3 regions of the Longispora fulva genome follow, and region 3 is predicted to be linked to each of the others. Evidence: riboswitches for the same ligand, from Rfam matches in the RefSeq annotation. Region 3 holds a riboswitch; each other region holds the start of a gene.
The links. Region 3 has a riboswitch for cobalamin ahead of IW245_RS17855 (ribonucleoside-diphosphate reductase subunit alpha). Riboswitches for the same ligand answer to the same signal wherever they lie in the genome.

Region 1: linked by a shared signal. The riboswitch ahead of IW245_RS19445 (CbtB domain-containing protein) and the one ahead of IW245_RS17855 (ribonucleoside-diphosphate reductase subunit alpha) in region 3 are both predicted to bind cobalamin.
Region 2: linked by a shared signal. The riboswitch ahead of IW245_RS25835 (prenyltransferase/squalene oxidase repeat-containing protein) and the one ahead of IW245_RS17855 (ribonucleoside-diphosphate reductase subunit alpha) in region 3 are both predicted to bind cobalamin.

The regions. Positions count from the first base shown of each region.
Region 1 is NZ_JADOUF010000001.1:4,380,575-4,386,436, reverse strand. It holds gene IW245_RS19460 (GbsR/MarR family transcriptional regulator) at 1-363, shown strand, start outside; gene IW245_RS19455 (TDT family transporter) at 533-1,798, shown strand; gene IW245_RS19450 (CbtA family protein) at 1,911-2,660, opposite strand; gene IW245_RS19445 (CbtB domain-containing protein) at 2,660-2,887, opposite strand; cobalamin riboswitch at 2,927-3,096, opposite strand; gene IW245_RS19440 (MFS transporter) at 3,214-4,440, opposite strand; gene IW245_RS19435 (GntR family transcriptional regulator) at 4,726-5,517, opposite strand.
Region 2 is NZ_JADOUF010000001.1:5,733,370-5,739,231, reverse strand. It holds gene IW245_RS25845 (CbiQ family ECF transporter T component) at 1-771, opposite strand, end outside; gene IW245_RS25840 (hypothetical protein) at 761-1,501, opposite strand; gene IW245_RS25835 (prenyltransferase/squalene oxidase repeat-containing protein) at 1,498-2,670, opposite strand; adenosylcobalamin-variant (AdoCbl-variant) riboswitch at 2,758-2,831, opposite strand; gene IW245_RS25830 (S8 family serine peptidase) at 2,896-5,085, opposite strand; gene IW245_RS25825 (low temperature requirement protein A) at 5,094-5,862, opposite strand, start outside.
Region 3 is NZ_JADOUF010000001.1:4,039,610-4,045,471, forward strand. It holds gene IW245_RS17850 (alpha-L-fucosidase) at 1-1,816, opposite strand, end outside; cobalamin riboswitch at 2,064-2,267, shown strand; gene IW245_RS17855 (ribonucleoside-diphosphate reductase subunit alpha) at 2,381-4,657, shown strand; gene IW245_RS17860 (ribonucleotide-diphosphate reductase subunit beta) at 4,657-5,652, shown strand; gene IW245_RS17865 (AfsR/SARP family transcriptional regulator) at 5,741-5,862, shown strand, end outside.

The DNA.
Region 1 (5,862 bases), 340 kb from region 3:
GCCGAGCAGGAGACCGTGACCGCCGGGGACATCGCCGAGCGGCTCGACGTCAGCGCCGGCGCGGTGTCCGGGGCGATCAAGACCCTGATCACGGTCGGGCTGATCGAACGGGTGCCGGCCCCCGGCAGCCGCCGCGACCACTTCCGGTTCCAGTCCGACGCGTGGGCCACGTTGCTGGCCAGCAAGAACCAGGTGCTGACCGTGATGCGGGCCGCCGCGGACGAGGGGATCGCCGCGGCCGGGGTCGACAGCCCGGCGGGGGAACGGCTCGCGGAGATGCGCGACTTCCACAGCTACATGCTCGAGGAGACCGACCTGATGCTCCAACGCTGGCACGCCTACCGCCAACGGCCCCGCATCTAGCCCGGGGCTGGTCCCGCCCGGCCCCTGCCCTGCCCGGGCCCGCCACCGCCCAGGGCCCAGGGCGCGTCCTGCCTGCCCGGGCGTGGCCGCTCGGCCCATAGGGCATCCCTATGGCATGGAAGGCAATGGACCTCTACCGACCTGCGGAAACCCGGCCGAGACTGGGGTCATGAGGAACTTCGGCCCCAACTGGTTCGCATCCGTGATGGGCACCGGCATCGTCGCCACCTCCGCGGCCACCCTGCCGTACGCCGCCCCGGCACTGCGCCCGTTCGCCGTCGGCGTCTGGCTGCTGGCGGCCCTGACCCTCGCGGCTGTCACCGCGGCCTTCCTCACCACCCGCCGCCCGCGCCCCGACCACGGGGCCACGACGACCGGCCGGAATGAGGCGCGCTTCGACCGGGCGATCCCGATCCCCGGCCGGAGCGGGACCAGCCGGGGCCGCGCCGACCGCGCACCCGGTGGGGCCGGACATCGCCGGACCCCCGGAGCCGAGGCGGACCACGCCACGGCCCAGTTCTACGGAGCCCCGCCCATGGCGCTGCTCACCGTCGGCGCCGGGGCGCTCCTCCTCGGCCGTGACCTGCTCGGCACGGACCTGGCCCTCACCGTCGACGCCGTACTGTGGACCCTCGGCACCCTGCTGGGACTCGTCAGCGCCGTGGCCGTCCCGTACCGGATGATGAGCAGGCCCGGGCAGTCCCCGGAGCCGGCGTCCCCGACCTGGCTGCTGCCCGTCGTCGCGCCGATGGTCTCCGCGTCGACCGGCGCGCTGCTCGTGCCGCACCTGCCCGCCGGCCAGCCCCGGCTCGACCTGCTGCTCGCCTGCTACGCGCTGTTCGGGGTCAGCCTGCTGGCCACGCTGGTGATCCTGCCCCAGGTGTGGGCCCGGCTCGTCCGGCAGCCGCTCGCCGTCGCGGCCGTCCCGACCCTGTGGATCGTGCTCGGGCCGCTCGGCCAGTCCGTGACCGCCGTGAACCTGCTCGGCGACGCCGCGCGCACCGCCGTCGACGGGCCGACCGCCGGGGCGCTGCAGATGTTCGGCCTCGTCTACGGGGTGCCCGTCCTCGGCTTCGCCCTGCTCTGGATCGCCGTCGCCGGGCTGCTCACGGCCCGCGCGGCCCGGGGCGGACTGCCGTTCACGATGACGTGGTGGAGCTTCACGTTCCCGGTCGGCACGTGCGTCACGGCGGCCACGGGCCTGGCGCACCGCACCGGATCGCAGGCGTTCGCCGTGCTCGCCGTCGCGCTGTTCGCCGTACTCGTGACGGCCTGGGCCACGGTGGCGACGCGGACGGTGCACTCCCTGGTGACCGGCGGTCCGGTGGCCGCGCCCCACCCTGCCGCGACCAGCGCGACGACGGGTCGGCCCAGCGTGGACGGGGAGTCTGCCCACCCGGACGCGGACGCCAGACTGGCACTCGCCCGGCGGTGACAGGTCACCTACCGTCGCCAGGCCGGTCCGTCAGCTCCGGGCGCACACGACCGTGAACACCAACGGGCGCGGTCCCCGGAAGGGGGAGCCGCGCCCGCTGGCGTCGGTCGTTCTAGGAGGCCGCGACAGCCTCGGGCACCGCGCCGCGCGCCGCGGACGTCCGCAGCCCCAGCAGCCCCAGCAGCCCGAGCACCGCGCCCATCGCGATCCACAGGATCACCATGGTGCCCGCCGACAGGACCCGGAAGTCCCACAGCAGCGTCGGCGGCACCTCGACCGGGTCCGTGTTGTTCGGCAGGATGACGAACATCAGCACCAGCGCCACCACCGGCACGGCCGTCACCACGACATGCCGCAACGGGGCGGAAGCACCCCTGCTGACCAGCCAGGAGTGCAGCAGCAGCGCACCGGCGACGGCCACCAGGCCCATCACGGTCGCGGCGAGCCAGGCGTCCGTCCGGCCGTCCACCGTGTCCCCGCTGCCGACCCCGGGCGGGTTCGCCGGGTAGCGCAGGAACGGCAGCAGCCACACGCCCACCAGCCCGGCCGTGGCCAGCCGCAGCGAGCGGCCCCACGCGTCCGAGCCGAGGTCGGAGCGGTGCACCACGTAGTACACCAGGCCGAACAGGGCGCCGAGGGCAAGGCCCACGGCCAGCAGCGCGACCATCAGGCCGAAGTGCTGCTCACCCCGGGTGAACACCTCGACTCCGACCTCGCCGGCCGCGGCCGACCGGGCGGACTCGATGTCCACGGCCTTGTCCATGACCGGCTCGGCGATCAGGCGGGCGAACCCGCCGGCGAGCACGCCGGAGACGCCGCCGGCCAGGAGACCCCGGCCGAGCAGCGAGAGAACCGGGGTCATCAGTGGCAGGGTGCGCCGGCGACGTGCCGGGCGTCGTGGGCGAACTCGTGCACGAAGTTGCTGTCGAACGACAGCTTGCCGAGCAGCGGGGCGAGCAGCGCGCCCTGGTCGATGAACACCGCGTACAGCGTCAGCAGGGCGAGAACGACCGCCGTGCCGATGATGATCCCGTCCCGGATCGGACGCAGGGTGACCCCGGCGCCGACAACGGCGCCCGGAGTGGTCATGGAAGCCATCTCGTACTCCTCTCCGGGGTGTCCCGCCCCGGTATCGGGAGAACGACGGGTCAGTGTCCTGACTCCCGGATCGTCGTCGCCCCTCGGCCTTCCCGCCTTCGGGGCAGTGGCCGCGTACGAGGGAGAACTCCCCGGTCACAGTGGCGGGACCGTCCCGGACTTACACCGGAGTTCCTGCGCACCGTCGCCTCATCTTTAATTTGTGCGCACTCAGCATTGACGCAGCGTGCTCCACAGTCAACCCGACGGTAGTGCCGTTCGTCACATCCGAACGTACCCCGACCACATCGAACCGGACCCGAACGGGCGGGCAGGGATCACGTCCCCGGCTCCGCGACGGCGGACAGCCGCCGCACGCCCCGTACCGCGAACAGCGCCAACGCCGACGGCACCCCCACCAGCGTCATCACCGCGAGCGTCGGATGCAGCCCGAACGCGTCGGCCGCCGGCCCGGCCAGCGCCATCCCCACCGGCATCGACCCCACGGTGACCAGCAGGTCGAACGACGTCACCCGCGACAGCGAACCCTCCGGGATGTGGGTCTGCAACGCCGTCTCCCACAACGTGAAGCACAACGACACCGCGACCCCGGTCACCCCCTCCAGCACCGCGATCACGGCCAGTGACCCGCCGCCACCGATGATCAGCGCCTGACACGAGCCCACGGCCAACGCCGCCGCGGCGACCAGCAGCGGACGCCCCGGCCGCCAGCGCAGCGCGACCACGTCGCCCACGATGGACCCCACCCCGAACGCCGCGACCACCACGGCCCAGCCCGACGCCCCGCCCAGCTCCCGCTCGGCGAGCACCGGGCCGAGGACGAACACCGAGGGCAGGACGACCAGGTGGTACACGGCGGTGGCGGTCAGGGTCGACCACACCCAGCTGCGGCTCCGCACCGCCCGGAACCCGTCGCGCAACTCCGCGAGGAAGTCCCCTGCCCGCTCCGGCGCCCCCGCCCGGGGCCGCAACCTGGCCAGGAACACCGCGCTCACCGCGAACGTCGCGGCGTCCGCCGCCAACGCGCCCCCCGGCCCGAACGCCACCACGAGACCACCGGCGAGCGCCGGCCCCGCGACGAGCCCGGCGGACATCACGAGGCCGCGCAACGCGTTGGCCTCCTGCAACCGCTCGGGCCGCACGGTCAGGGGCACGAGCCCGGCGAGCGCCGGACTGAAGAACGCGTCGGCCGTGCCGAAGATCGCCATCAGCGCCACCAGGTGCCAGACCCGGGCGTCCCCGCCGGCGAGCAGGGTCGCGGCCACGACCTGGGTGCCGCAGCGCACCACATCCGACACCAGCATCACCCGGTGCCGGGGCAACCGGTCCGCCCATACCCCGCCGACCAGTGTGAACAGCAGGAACGGCACGGTCGCCGCCGCGATCACCCAGCCCACGTCGGCCGCCGTCCCGCCGATGGCCAGCACCGCGAACGGCAGCGCCACGAACGTCACCCGGTCGCCCAGGGTAGACAGCGCCTGCCCGGCGAACAGCAGCGCGAACTGCCTCTCCTCGCGCAACACGGCCGGCAGGGGAATCCTCATCCCGGGATTGTGTCCGCCCAGCCCCGCCCGGGCCACCGGTTTAGAAACCCTCTCAACCCGTCAGACGATTACGGAGGGGACCGACCCGGCATCCGACGGCGACCCTGGGCCGGACGGCACCGCAACGCCCGCGCCGCCTGGCCCGACCCCCGTCGAGTAGCCCGGCTCTCTGAGTCGACGGGTCCCGGGCCGCGCTCGGCGGTGCTGGCGCTGGGCGGCCGGGCCCCGGCACGCTGGGCGGGGCCGATGGGAGCTGGGGCAGGGACCTCCGTAACCGTCTTGTGGTCAGGCCAGGAAGACGTCCGGCCCGTCCTCCAGGTGGGGGCGGGGGCCCGGCACCTTGTAGTCGTCGGTCAGCAGGGTCGTCGGGCCGGGCCAGGTCGACTGGGTGACCTCGATCGTGCGCCGGTCGGCGTCGAAGGCCGTGTGCAGCAGGGTCAACACCGGGGTGTCCGCCCTGATCTGCAGGGTCTCGGCCTCCTCCCGGGTGGGCAGCCGGGCGCTGAGCTGGTCGGTCGCGTACACGTACCGCCGGCCGGTGGCCTCCTCGACCTCCTGGTAGAGCGGCCGGGTCAGCGGGGCCAGCCCGTCGAGGGGACTGCCGGCGACCTCCGACGGCCGCAACCAGCTCGCGCTGACCTCCACCACCTGGTCCTGGCTCGTGATCAGGGCCCGCCGCACCAGCAGCTCCGCGCCGTCGGGCACCCCGAACGCCCCGGCCACCTCGTGCGGCGCGGGGGACCGGCCAACCAGGGTGACCTGCTGGCGGTAGTGGCCGCCCGGGTCGGTGTGGTAGCCGCGGGTGGGCCCGTACCGGCCGCGCGCGAGGCGGGCGAGTCGACGGCGCACGCCCCGGACATAGGTCCCCGAGCCGGGCCGGGTGATCAGCAGCCCCTCGATCCGGAGCTGGTCGATCGCGCGCTGCGCGGTCTGCTTGGCCACCCCGTAGATCTGGCCGATGTCGGGAATCGAGGGCAGCTTCTCGCCGGGTCCCCAGTCGCCGTGTTGGATCTTGGCACGGATCTGGTCGGCGATCTGGCGGTGGGGCCACTCGGCGGCCCCGGGATTGACGGACACGGGCGCCTCCCTGCGCAGGTTCCTAGGATGCCATAGAAGTGTGACGGATGCCACGGTGCAAGGGATTTCTCCGTATCGAACGGCCGTCGGCCACCCATACCGTGGCGGTACCGGCGCGACCTCCACCGCGCCGGGCAGGGTGCCGACCCGGGGCCGGCGGTGGCCGCGACGGGGAGCGTCCCGGTCACCGTCGCCCGGGCGGTCGGCATACGCGGGCCGCACGGGAGCGCCCCGAGGCTGCCCGGTGCCGTCCCGGAGCAGGGGCGGGCGTTCATCGCGCTTTTGGAGGAAGGTCAGGTGACGTTCCGTTACCCGATGTCCGGCGCGGACACCGTGGTCGACGCG
Region 2 (5,862 bases), 1.7 Mb from region 3:
CCCGAGGGCCAGGATCGGGCCGCTGACCAGGACCGGGCTGCGGCCGTCGAGGAGCGCGTACAGGCCGAGGCACGCGCCGAGCAGACCGACCAGCACCAACGCGCCGGTCAACCGGTGTGCCGGGCCGCGCCGGCCGTAGCCCCGGGAATCCATCGCCGCGGCCAGGGCCAGCGCCCGGTCGAGGGCGTCGGTGACGACGGGGACCAGGATCGCGCGCGCCCGGCGCTTCGTGTCCCCGCGCAGCGCCCGGGCCCGCCTGACCTGCCGGACGCTGGCGACCAGTTGCGGGGCGACCGTCAGGCCGACGACCACGGCGACGCTCACCTCGTACAGTGCGGCCGGCAGGCTGCGGAGCAGGCGTTTCGGGTTGGCCAGCGCATTCGCGGCCCCGATGCAGCCGAGGAGCACGGCGAGCCGGAGCCCGTCGTAGAACGACGCGACGAGGCCCTCGGCGGTCACCGGGCCGCCCAGGCGGATGCCGTGCGCCCAGTCGGGCAGCGGGATCCGGGGCAGGGTGACGAGGACGTGCGTGCCGCCGTACCCGCCGAGGAGGGCGTGGAACCCGAGCCGGAAGGCGATCGCGACCAGCCCGAACCGGAGGAACACCTTGTACGAGTCGGCCCACGGCTCGGCCGAGCGCCGGGCGGCGACCACGTACCCCGCGACCGCCAGGGCGAGGCCCCCCAGCCACGGGTTCGTGGTCCGGCTCGCGGCGGTACCGAGGGCCAGCGCCCACACCCACCACGCGCCCGGGTGCAGCCTAGGCGGCACGGCGCCGCTTGACCTGCCACAGCGCGAGCCCGGCGATCACGGCCACGAGAAGCAGACCCCCCTGCCAGGGCAGGCTGGTGGCCCCTTCCGGCCGCTGGTCCGCCCCGACCGGGGATCGGCCGGGCTCGGTGGGGGCCTCGGTCACTCGTAACGAAGAGGAATCCGGAACCGGCGTCGTGCCGGTCGCCGCCGACGGCGCGGCCGACTGCGGGCCAGGTGCCGTGGTTTTCTCCGGCTCCGGATGGCCCGGGCCCGGGGTCTGCGGCGCGGGCGGGGCGGGGGCCGGGGGCGGCGGGGGAGCCGGGGCGGCCGGGGGCGCGATGCCGGGCTGCCGGCCGGCCCCGAACGCCCAGCCCTCGACGCTGCCCGGGGCCGGGTCGTAACTACCGGCGCCCTCGTCGCTGTAGGTCCACGAGCCGCCGGCACGGGCGTGGAAGTAGGCCCAGTAGGCGTCCTTCGGCGCACCGTTGCACGGGTCGGGCCTGCTGTTGAGCTGGCAGATCAGCCCGGGTTGCCGGGGCACGAAGGTGTAGCCGAACCCGGCGGAGTCCAGCGCCGCCAGGCCGGTGCCCGGGTCGCCGCCGGCGCACCGGGTCTGCACGCCGCCGCCGAGCGACCCGAAGTCCACGACGACGGTCACCCCCGAGCAGGCGGCCTGTGCCGGGGCGGCTGGGACGACGACCGCCGCCGCGGCACAGGCCGCGGCGGCGAGGAGCCGTCGGAGGGTCACGCCGAGCGCCGACGCCGGGCCAGGGTCACGACCAGCATGCCCAGGACCAGCAGCGCGGCACCGGTCGTGGCCAGAAGCCCGGTCGGGGCGCCGGTGACGGGCAGCTGCGGTCCGGCGGTGGCCGGGGCGGAGGTGGCCGGCACGGTGCAGTCGAGGCTCGGGGCGCCGGCCGCGATGCCCTTGTCGCTGACCGTGGCCAGTGAGCCCTTGGCGAGGCTGAACAGCGCGCCGGCCGTGGCCCGGGGGGCCTTGCCGGCGGTGAACGTGCCGTCGAACGTGATCGCGCCGCGCTGGTCGGCCGGCCCGGCACAACCGATCTGCAGACCGGTCAGGTACGCGGCGGCCTTGTCCCCCGCAACGGTGCGGCCGCCGGCCCGCAGGGCTGCGAGGGCGTTGCCGGTGCTGTTGGCGTTGACCGGGTGGTCCTTGTCGGGCACCGCGACGCCGGAGGTGAACCCGCCGCCCGCCTGCTGCCGGCCGGTCAGCCAGTCGAGGGCCTTGGTGGCTTCCGCCGACTTCCCGCTGGCGAGCAGGGCCTGCACGACCAGGCCGGTCGCGTCGACGCTGCTGACGCACGTGGACTGCGCGAAGTCCTGCGGGAACCCGCCGTCGGCGCACTGGCTGGCGACCAGGAAGTCCACGGCTTTCTTCGGGGCCTTGGCCGGGGTGCGCTGAAGGGCGAGCACGGCGAACGACTGGCCGAAGGTGTTGCTGAAGTTGCCGTACTCGGACTTGTCGGAGTAGCGGCCCGACTCCTCCTGGAGTGCGGCCAGCTCGGTGAACAGCTTGCGACCGCCGACCGCCTCGGGGTCGCGGCCCTGGGCCAGGGCGAGGAGCGCGAGTTTGGCGTGCGCGCCGGCGTAGGACTCCTTGACGCCGTCGCCGACGTAGTTCGCGACGCTGTCGGGCTTGGTCAGCCACGTGGTGGCCTTGGCGGCGGCGTCGCCGGCCACGCCGACCGCGTCGAACGCGAGGACCGCGTCGATGGTCAGGCCGGCGTCGTCGTAGCCGGAGGACTGCAGGCGATCGCCGTCCTTGAGCTGGGTGGCCAGCCAGCCGGCGGCGGCCTGGGCGGCGTCCTTGGTGACGGTGGGGGCGGCCTGGGCCGGGGCGGCGAGCCCGAGGCTCAGGGCCACGGCGGCGACCGGCAGGAGCATGGATCTGCGCATATTTCGGCCTTTACAGTCCGGGTCCATGATGGATCCCGGAGGCCCCGGGCGCCATCCCGTAGACCACGACGGGAGGGTGTACCGACGTGACCGGCGGGTGCTCGGGCTCTTACCGTTGCGGGTCAGCGCCGGAATCTCACCGGACTTTCCCCACTCGGTCACTGATGGTCAGTGTTCCGAGGGCCGTCACCACTGTCAACCAGGCATGTTGTGGATCACGCCGGGTCAGGACCGCCCTTGGGCCATCGACACCGCTGCATACGCGTCGACGATGCCCGGATTGCCGACTTTGCCGCAGTTCCTCTGCTCGAACAGGTGGTGCGACGGCGGGATCTTCACCGTGGGCCGGGCGGTCAGCGCCAGGATCGACCGGGTCCTGGCCAGGTCCCCGACCAGGGCCGGGTTCGCCGACCACATCAGGGCCACCACCCCGGCCACCAGCGGCGTCGACATCGAGGTGCCGAACGCCGTGCCATAGCCGCCGCCCGGCCGGGCCAGGACGACGTCGGTCCCCGGGGCCAGGATGTCGGGCTTCACGAGCGGGCCGACCGGGCCCCGGCTGGAGTACGACGCGATCTGGTCATCCTTGTTCGTGGCCCCCACGGTGGTGACCTGCGGATACGTGGCCAGTGGCTCAGTGATGCTCCGGCAGAACGGCCCAGAGTTGCCGGCTGCCGCCGCCACGAACACGCCGGCGGCCTCCAGGGCTCTGGCAGCCGGGTACAGCGACTGGGCGTCGCAGCCCTCCTCGTCGGTGCAGTCCCACGAGTTGGTCAGGATCCGGGCCCCGCGGGTCGGGTCGCCGTCCCTGAACGGATCCCCGCCCGCCGGGAACGGCGCGAACACGAACTGCAGGCAGTCCAGGTGCAGCCCGGGGCTCGCCATGTTCCGCGCGGTGTTCGAGCAGCCGATCCACTGCGCGTCGGGGGCCACGCCGACCCCGCCCCGGCCGACGGCGAGGCTCGCGGTGCCCGTCCCGTGGCCGTCGAGGTCCTGGGGCTCGCCGGAGTGGTACCAGGGGTCGAACCACGAGTCGGCCCCGCCCCGGAAGCCCCCCGCGAGCGCCGGGTGGTGCCCGTCGGCCCCGGTATCGACGTGCCCGACCAGGGTGCCGGCGCCGCGTACCCCGAGGTCCTGCCAGACCCGGTCGGCCCCGATGCTCCGGATGTCCCAGGTGGGGCCGGTCAGCGGGCCGGGGGTGCCGGTGTCGGGCTCGCCGCGTTCCTTGATCGGGCGGAGCCGCTGGCTGATCAGGACCCGGTCGACGTCCGCGCGGGCGGCCAGCCGGAGGCGGAGCACCGGGCCGCCGTCGAGCTCGATGGCGTTGACCAGGTAGTACGGGGTGAAGGGGATGTGTTTGCTGGTCAGCAGCTCGCGGAGGTCCGCCTGGCTGGTCTCCGCGGTGTCGACGAGCTTGCGGTGCACCTCGACCGGCCCGGCGAGGCCCTGCACGGCCGCCTGGGCTTTCATGATCACGAAGAGTCGGTTGCCGTAGAAGTCGGGGCTGCCGAGCAGCGCGTACGCCGACCCGGCCACCACGGTCATCACCAGCGCCGCCGCGAACCCGCGCCGCAGGGTCCCGGGCAGCACGAACCCGGCCACCGCGGCGATGGCCCCGGAGCACAGCGCGGAGACCACCCCGTAGAACAGCACGTCGGAGAAGCCGAGGACGAAGTTCATCTCCTCGGGGTCCACGAAGGCCAGCGGCCCCAGGGCGGCGATCGCGACCAGCAGCCAGGTGTGCCGCAGCCGGGCCGCCACGTAGCCCAACGGCGGCAGGAGCAGGAGTTCGAAGAGGTTGATGCCGAACGCGCCGATCCCGGCGGCCAGGACGCACAGCGCCACTCCGGCGACGGAGCCGGCGAGGAACCGGTCGCCGCCGAACGCCGCCCAGAACCGGCCGTCGAGCACCGAGCGGGCCAGCGCGCCGGCCGCGATGCCGGCGAGGACCGCCATCGCCGTCTCCAGCCGCCCGCCGAGCGCGCCGAACACCAGCCAGGGCAGCAGGCAGGCGAGCCCGACCGCGACGGCCCAGCCGCTGGGCCGGCCGGCGGGCCGCTGCCACCCCCGGAACACCCGTACTCCGACGGCCACCAGGCCGGTGAGCACGGCCAGGGAGCCGAGGGAAAGTTCGTCGTGCGGGATGGGTACGAGCCGGGCCAGCCCCATCAACGCCAGCGCCACCGCCGCCGTCGCCCAGATCTGGCCGGCCATCCGGGCGGCGGGGTTCCGGCCGCGCTGGGACAGCAGCTCCGCCGGCGCGAACACCAGCACGGCGTTGACCAGGCAGAGCATGGCCCACACCCAGGACGGCGGGCGGGGCAGGCTGAGTGCCGCCGGGATCTCGTCGGCGATCCAGCCGCCGGTCTGCAGGACGCCGGTGACCCCGACGGCCCACACCCCGACTCCCCGCATACGCGACATTATCCGCGTCGCAGAGCCACCACCGGCAGCGTTCGGCCAGTCTCGACGACCCAGGCCTCGATCCCGTTCACGGCGAGCAGCACCGCCGTGACCAGGCCCGCCGTGAGAATCTGCGGCAGGAACGGCGCCGCGAACGCGAGTGCGACGCCCGCGAGCGCGCCGCCGAGCCGGGGCCACAGGGCCGCGCCGAACATCCGCCACCGGGCGTAGCAGAACCCGGCGAGATAGAGCGCCACCCCGGGCGCGAGCATGAGTTCGGCCGGCTTGTGCGGCAGGTCGAACGGGTGTCCGACCGTCTTCTTCAGCCCGACGGCGATGAGGATGATCGCGAACACGTACCCGAAGTGCGCGACGCTGAACACCTGGCGCACGATCCTGGCCTGGACCGGGTCGGTCTCCAACGCGTGCCGGACGGCGGGCGCGCCGTAGTGGAAGTACGTCCACCACAGTCCCACGATCGTGACCAGGGCAAGGGGGATCGTCGCCCAGTCGGAGAGCTTCCCGGTGGCCTGCCCGCCGATCGCCACGACGCTCTCGCCCAGCGCGATGATCACGAACAGCCCGAACCGCTCGGGCAGGTGCGAGGCCTCGAACCGGTGGCCCTTGACCTTGGGCCGGAAAACGAACGGCCCGACGAACGCCGCCAGGAACCAGACCCCGAGCCGCCACGGCCCGTCGAGGAGGGCGCCGACCAGGTACAGGGGGCAGGTCACCAGCAGGGTGACCGAGAACGGGTCGAGGTGCCGCGCGCCGACGATCGGGACGGCG
Region 3 (5,862 bases):
AGGCCCCGGTGTAGGTCACGCCGGCGGCGTTGTCGTTGAGGACCGTCGCGCCGGTCGGGTAGAGCTGGCTGGCCGGCACGATCTGCTGCGGCGTGTTCGGGCTGGACCAGAACAGCTTGGCGCTCGCGTCGCCGCCGTTCTCGGTCTGTTCGAGGGTGATCGCGTACCGCTGCCCGGCCGTCAGCGTGATGCCGCCCTTGTCCACGGTCGCCCCGTGCGGGGTCGTGTTCGCGATCACCTGCTGCCCGTCGACCCACAGCCGCACGGTGTCGTCGGACAACGTGGCGAACGTGTACTTCTCCGTGAACCGGGGCTCGATCAGCCCGGTCCACCGGCCGGCGAAGTTGTCGGTCGGGATCGCCGGGGCCGGGGAACCGGTGTCGCGCCAGTTGTAGTTGACGCCCGCGTCGGTGCGGGTGACCGCCGGCGGCCCGGAGAACGCGGTGTTGGCCCAGAACTGCGCGGTGAGCCCGGTGCCGGTGCCCACGGGCGCGGCGGTCTGCGGGGCGATGTCCAGGACGATCACGGACGCGATCGGGTCGGGGGCGGTACCCGTCGGCTTCAGGTCGAAGCCGTCCCCGGCGGCGGTGACCGGCACCGACGCGCCGGTCCGCAGCACGTGCGCCCCGGTCACGGTGAACCCGGTCGTGGCGCTCAGGTGCAACGTCCCCCCGCTGGCCGGCCAGGTGTAGACCGATGCGTAGAGCTTGTCGGCCGCCCGGCTGACGACGCCCCAGGTCGGGCGGGTGACGAGCCCGGTGTAGCCGGCGCCGTACACGGCAGGGCCGTTGGCGGTGAGCCACGCGCCCATGCCGGCGAGCCGGTCGACCTCCGGTTGCGGGATCACCCCGTGGTCGTCGGGCCCGACGTTGAGCAGGTAGTTGCCGCTACTGGCGGCGATCCCGACCAGGTTGCGGGTCAACGAGGCGGTGGACTTGAAGTTGCTGTCGTAGCTCGCGTACCCCCAGTGGTCGTTGATCGTCATGCACGACTCCCACAGCTGGGCGTCGGTCGGCGTCGCGGGGATCTCCTGTTCCGGGGTTCCGAAGTCGCCGTCGGCGATCGTGCGCGTGCCGACCCGGTTGTTCACGATCGTGTTCGGCGACAGGCCCCGGACGTAGTCCTCCAGTTTCGTGCCCTCGGCTGCCGTCCACGGCGCCTCCCACTCGCCGTCGAACCACAGCTCGGCGATGTCGCCGTAGTTGGTGAGCAGCTCGCGCAGCTGGGCCCGCATCCGGGTCAGGTACGCCTGGTAGTTCGTGCTGCCGGGCTGCGCGTCGGGGTCGTGCCAGTCCCAGATCGAGTAGTAGAAGCCGAGCTTGACGCCCTGGGCGCGGGCCGCCGTGGCGAGTTCGGCGAGGATGTCGCGCTTAAACGGCGAGCGGTCGTGGATGTTCCAGTCGTTGACGGCCGTGGGCCACATCGCGAACCCGTCGTGGTGCTTGGTGGTGATCACGATGTACTTCTGCCCGCCGTTCTTCGCGGCGCTGACCACGGCGTTGGCGTCGAAGCCCGAGGGATTGAACGTGGCGGCCTTCGCCTCGTACTCGTTCCACGGGATGGCGCAGTTCCGCCGGATCCACTCGGCGTCGCGGCACACCGTGCCGTTCGACCGGGTGTACTCGCCCTTGTACGCCGAGTACAGGCCGAAGTGGATGAACATGCCGAAGTGGTCCGTCCGCCACCACTGGGTGCGGGCGGAGCTGAACGGGTCGTCGGGGACGTGGTTGTCGCCCGGCGCGGCGTGCGCGGGACCGCCGGTCACCACCAGGGCGAGGGCGAGGGCGAGTAGTGCCAGAAACGATCTGAACCGCATGGCGGCCTCCGGGGAGAGATCCGATGACCACGCTATAGTGGCGATGATACTCATCAATGTCAACGGGAGGTTACCGGGATATTTCCACCTCAGTGGACACTCCTTCCACGAAGAGATCCGATCTCAACGCGTCAGACCCGGCCGGGCCGGCCGCTGGCGTGTCGACACGCCGCGCGACCTCGGCGCGGCACCATGCGACACGACACCCCAACACTCTGTGCCTTTGCGCGCGGCCCACCACCAGATGTAGTGTCGTGCCGTTGTTGGTGCACAACCCCGCCAGGGGACGTGCGGCAAGAGGGAACCCGGTGCGAATCCGGGACTGCCCCGCAGCGGTGAGTGGGAACGAAAGCCGTCACACAGCACTGGGCGCGAGCCTGGGAAGCGACGGCCGGTAGGCGCGAGCACGACGCCCACGAGTCCGAAGACCTGCCAATGACGCGCGCGCCGGCGAAGGCGCGCGCATGTCCCGGGCCTCGTGGGCGGGCCCCGGCGGACGAGCGGACCCGTGTGCCGTTGTCGCCTCCTGCCCCGGTGCCCCTCGTGTTTCCGGGTGGGAGAACGATGACCGCAGTGCTGCACAGCCCCACGCCCGCCGAGACCGTCGCACGGTCCGCCGAGGGACTGGCCGGGGTCGACCCCGGCCGGGTCGTGCCCAACCCGTGGCCCGGGGCGACGGAGGCCGAGCTGCGGATCCGGGCCATCGAGATGGCCGCGGCGCTGGTCGCCGAGGAGCCGAACTACTCCCGGCTCGCCGCCCGGCTGCTCGCCACGCACATCACCGCCGAGGCCGCCGGCGAGGGCGTGACCTCGTTCTCCGGGTCGGTCGCCGCCAGCCACGCCGCCGGCCTGCTCGCCCCGACGATCGCCGGATTCGTGGCCCGGCACGCCGCCGAACTCGATGCCCTCGTCGACGACCAGAAGAACGACCTTTTCGAGTACTTCGGCCTGCGCACCGTCTACGACCGCTACCTGCTCCGGCACCCCGAGACCCGGCAGGTCATGGAGACCCCGCAGCACTTCTTCCTCCGGGTCGCCTGCGGGCTGGCCGCGTCCGTCGCCGAGGCCGCCGACCTCTACGCGCTGATGAGCACCCTGTCCTACCTGCCCAGCTCCCCGACCCTGTTCAACTCCGGCTCCCGGCGGCCCCAGCTGTCCAGCTGTTTCCTGCTCGACTCGCCCCGCGACGAGCTGGAGTCCATCTACGACCGGTACGCGCAGGTCGCGCGGCTGTCGAAGTACGCGGGCGGGATCGGGATCTCCTGGTCGCGGGTGCGCTCGCGCGGCTCCCTGATCCGGGGCACCAACGGGCACTCCAACGGCATCGTGCCCTGGCTGCGCACCTTCGACTCCTCGGTGGCCGCCGTCAACCAGGGCGGCCGGCGCAAGGGCGCGGCGTGCGTGTACCTGGAGACCTGGCACGCCGACGTCGAGGAGTTCCTGGAGCTGCGCGACTCGACCGGGGACGAGGCGCGGCGTACCCATAATCTGCATCTCGCGAACTGGGTGCCCGACGAGTTCATGCGCCGAGTGGAGGCCGACGCGGCGTGGTCGCTGTTCGACCCGAAGGAGGTGCCGGAACTCACCGACCTCTGGGGTTCGGAGTTCGACGCGGCCTACACGGCGGCCGAGCGGGCCGAACGCTACGTGAAGCAGATCCCGGCCCGCGACCTCTACGGCCGGATGATGCGCACCCTGGCCCAGACCGGCAACGGCTGGATGACGTTCAAGGACCAGGCCAACCGGACCTGCAACCAGACCGCGAAGCCCGAGAACGTGGTGCACCTGTCCAACCTGTGCACCGAGATCCTCGAGGTCACCAGCGACGGCGAGACGGCCGTGTGCAACCTGGGCTCGATCAACCTGGCCGCGCACTGCACCGACGCCGGCATGGACTGGGCGGCGCTGGACCGCACGGCGCGCACCGCCGTGACGTTCCTCGACCGCACCATCGACCTGACCTACTACCCGACCCCGGAGGCCGCCGAGACCAACCGGCGGTGGCGGCCGATCGGCCTGGGCGTGATGGGCCTGGCCGACGTGTTCTTCCGGCTCCGGCTGCCGTTCGACTCCGCCGAGGCCCTGGCGCTGTCCACCCGGATCGCCGAGCGGATCGCCCTCGCCGCCTACGACACGTCCGCCGGCCTCGCCGAGCAGCACGGCACCCACCCGTCCTACGCCGACACCCGGGCCGCCGACGGGGTGCTGCACCCCGACCACTGGAACGCCGCGAACTCCCCCGAGTGGGACGCCGTCCGGGCCCGGGTCGCCCGCACCGGGCTGCGCAACTCGCTCATGGTCGCCATCGCGCCCACCGCCACGATCGCGTCGATCGCCGGCTGCGCGGAGTGCATCGAGCCGCCGGTGTCCAACGTGTACAAGCGCGAGACGCTGTCCGGGGAGTTCCTCCAGGTCAACAAGTACCTGATCAGGGATCTCGTGGGTCGCGGGCTGTGGACCTCGGGGGTCCGGGACGCGATCCTACGGGCCGAGGGCTCCGTGCAGGACCTGGACCTGCCGTCCGACGTCAAGCAGCTCTACCGCACCGCGTGGGAGGTGCCGCAGAAGGCCCTGATCGACCTGGCCGCCGCGCGCACCCCCTACATCGACCAGTCCCAGTCGCTGAACCTGTTCATGGCCACCCCCACGATCGGCAAACTCTCCTCGATGTACGCCTACGCGTGGCGGGCCGGCCTGAAGACCACCTACTACCTGCGGTCGCGGCCGGCGACCCGGATCGCGCAGACGACGGTTTCCGCCACTCTGCCGACCATCGGCCCGGACGCCGAGGCCGTGGCCTGTTCCCTGGAGAACCCCGAGATCTGCGAGGCGTGCCAGTAATGCTGTTGAACCCAGGCCTGGACCTGACCCTGCGCCCCATGCGCTACCCCGACTTCTACGAGCGCTACCGGGGCGGCATCCGCAACACCTGGACCGTCGAGGAGGTCGACCTCACCGGCGACCTGCCCGACCTGGCCGCGCTGTCCGCCGGGGAGCGGCACCTCGTCAACCGGCTCGTCGCGTTCTTCGCGACCGGGGACACGATCGTGTCGAACAACCTGGTGCTGAACCTGTACCGGCACATCAACGCGCCCGAGGCCCGGCTGTACCTGTCCCGCCAGCTGTTCGAGGAGGCGGTGCACGTCCAGTTCTACCTGACGCTGCTGGACACGTACCTGCCCGACGACAAGGACCGGGCCGAGGCGTTCTCCGCCGTCGAACACATCCCGTCGATCCGGGCGAAGGCCCAGTTCTGCTTCCGGTGGATCGACTCACTGCACGATCTGCGGTCGCTCCAGACCCGCGAGGACCGGCGCGCCTTCCTGCTCAACCTGATCTGCTTCGCCGCCTGCATCGAGGGCCTGTTCTTCTACGGAGCCTTCGCCTACGTGTACTGGCTGCGGTCCCGCGGCCTCCTCGACGGCCTGGCGACCGGCACGAACTGGGTGTTCCGCGACGAGTCCATGCACATGGACTTCGCGTTCGCCGTCGTGGACGTGGTCCGCGCCGAGGAACCTTCGCTCTTCGACGACTCCCTCGGCGCGCAGGTGACGACCATGATCGAGGAGGCCGTCGAGGCGGAGCTGGCGTTCGCCGAGGACCTGTGCGGCGACGGGCTGGCCGGCATGACGGCCACGGACATGCGCTCCTACCTGGAGTACGTGGCCGACCAGCGGCTCGCCCGGCTGGGGCTCCCGGCGCGGTACGGGTCGGCGAACCCGTTCCCGTTCATGGCGTTGCAGGACGTGCAGGAGCTGGCGAACTTCTTCGAACGGCGGGTGACGGCGTACCAGACGGCCGTCGGCGGGACCGTCAGCCTCGACGAGGACTTCTAGGCGGGCGACGGAGGTGTCTGACCGCCGGAAACCGGGGCAGGCACCTCCGTAACAGATGAATGGTCTTGATCTTCGGTAGGGTGGGCCGGTGGAGTTCCGCCTGCTGGGTACCGTCGAGGCGACCGCAGCGGGGCAATCGGTCTACATCGGACAGCGCCGGGAACGTCGCCTGCTGGGGATCCTGCTCACCCGGCTGCCGCACCCGGTCGG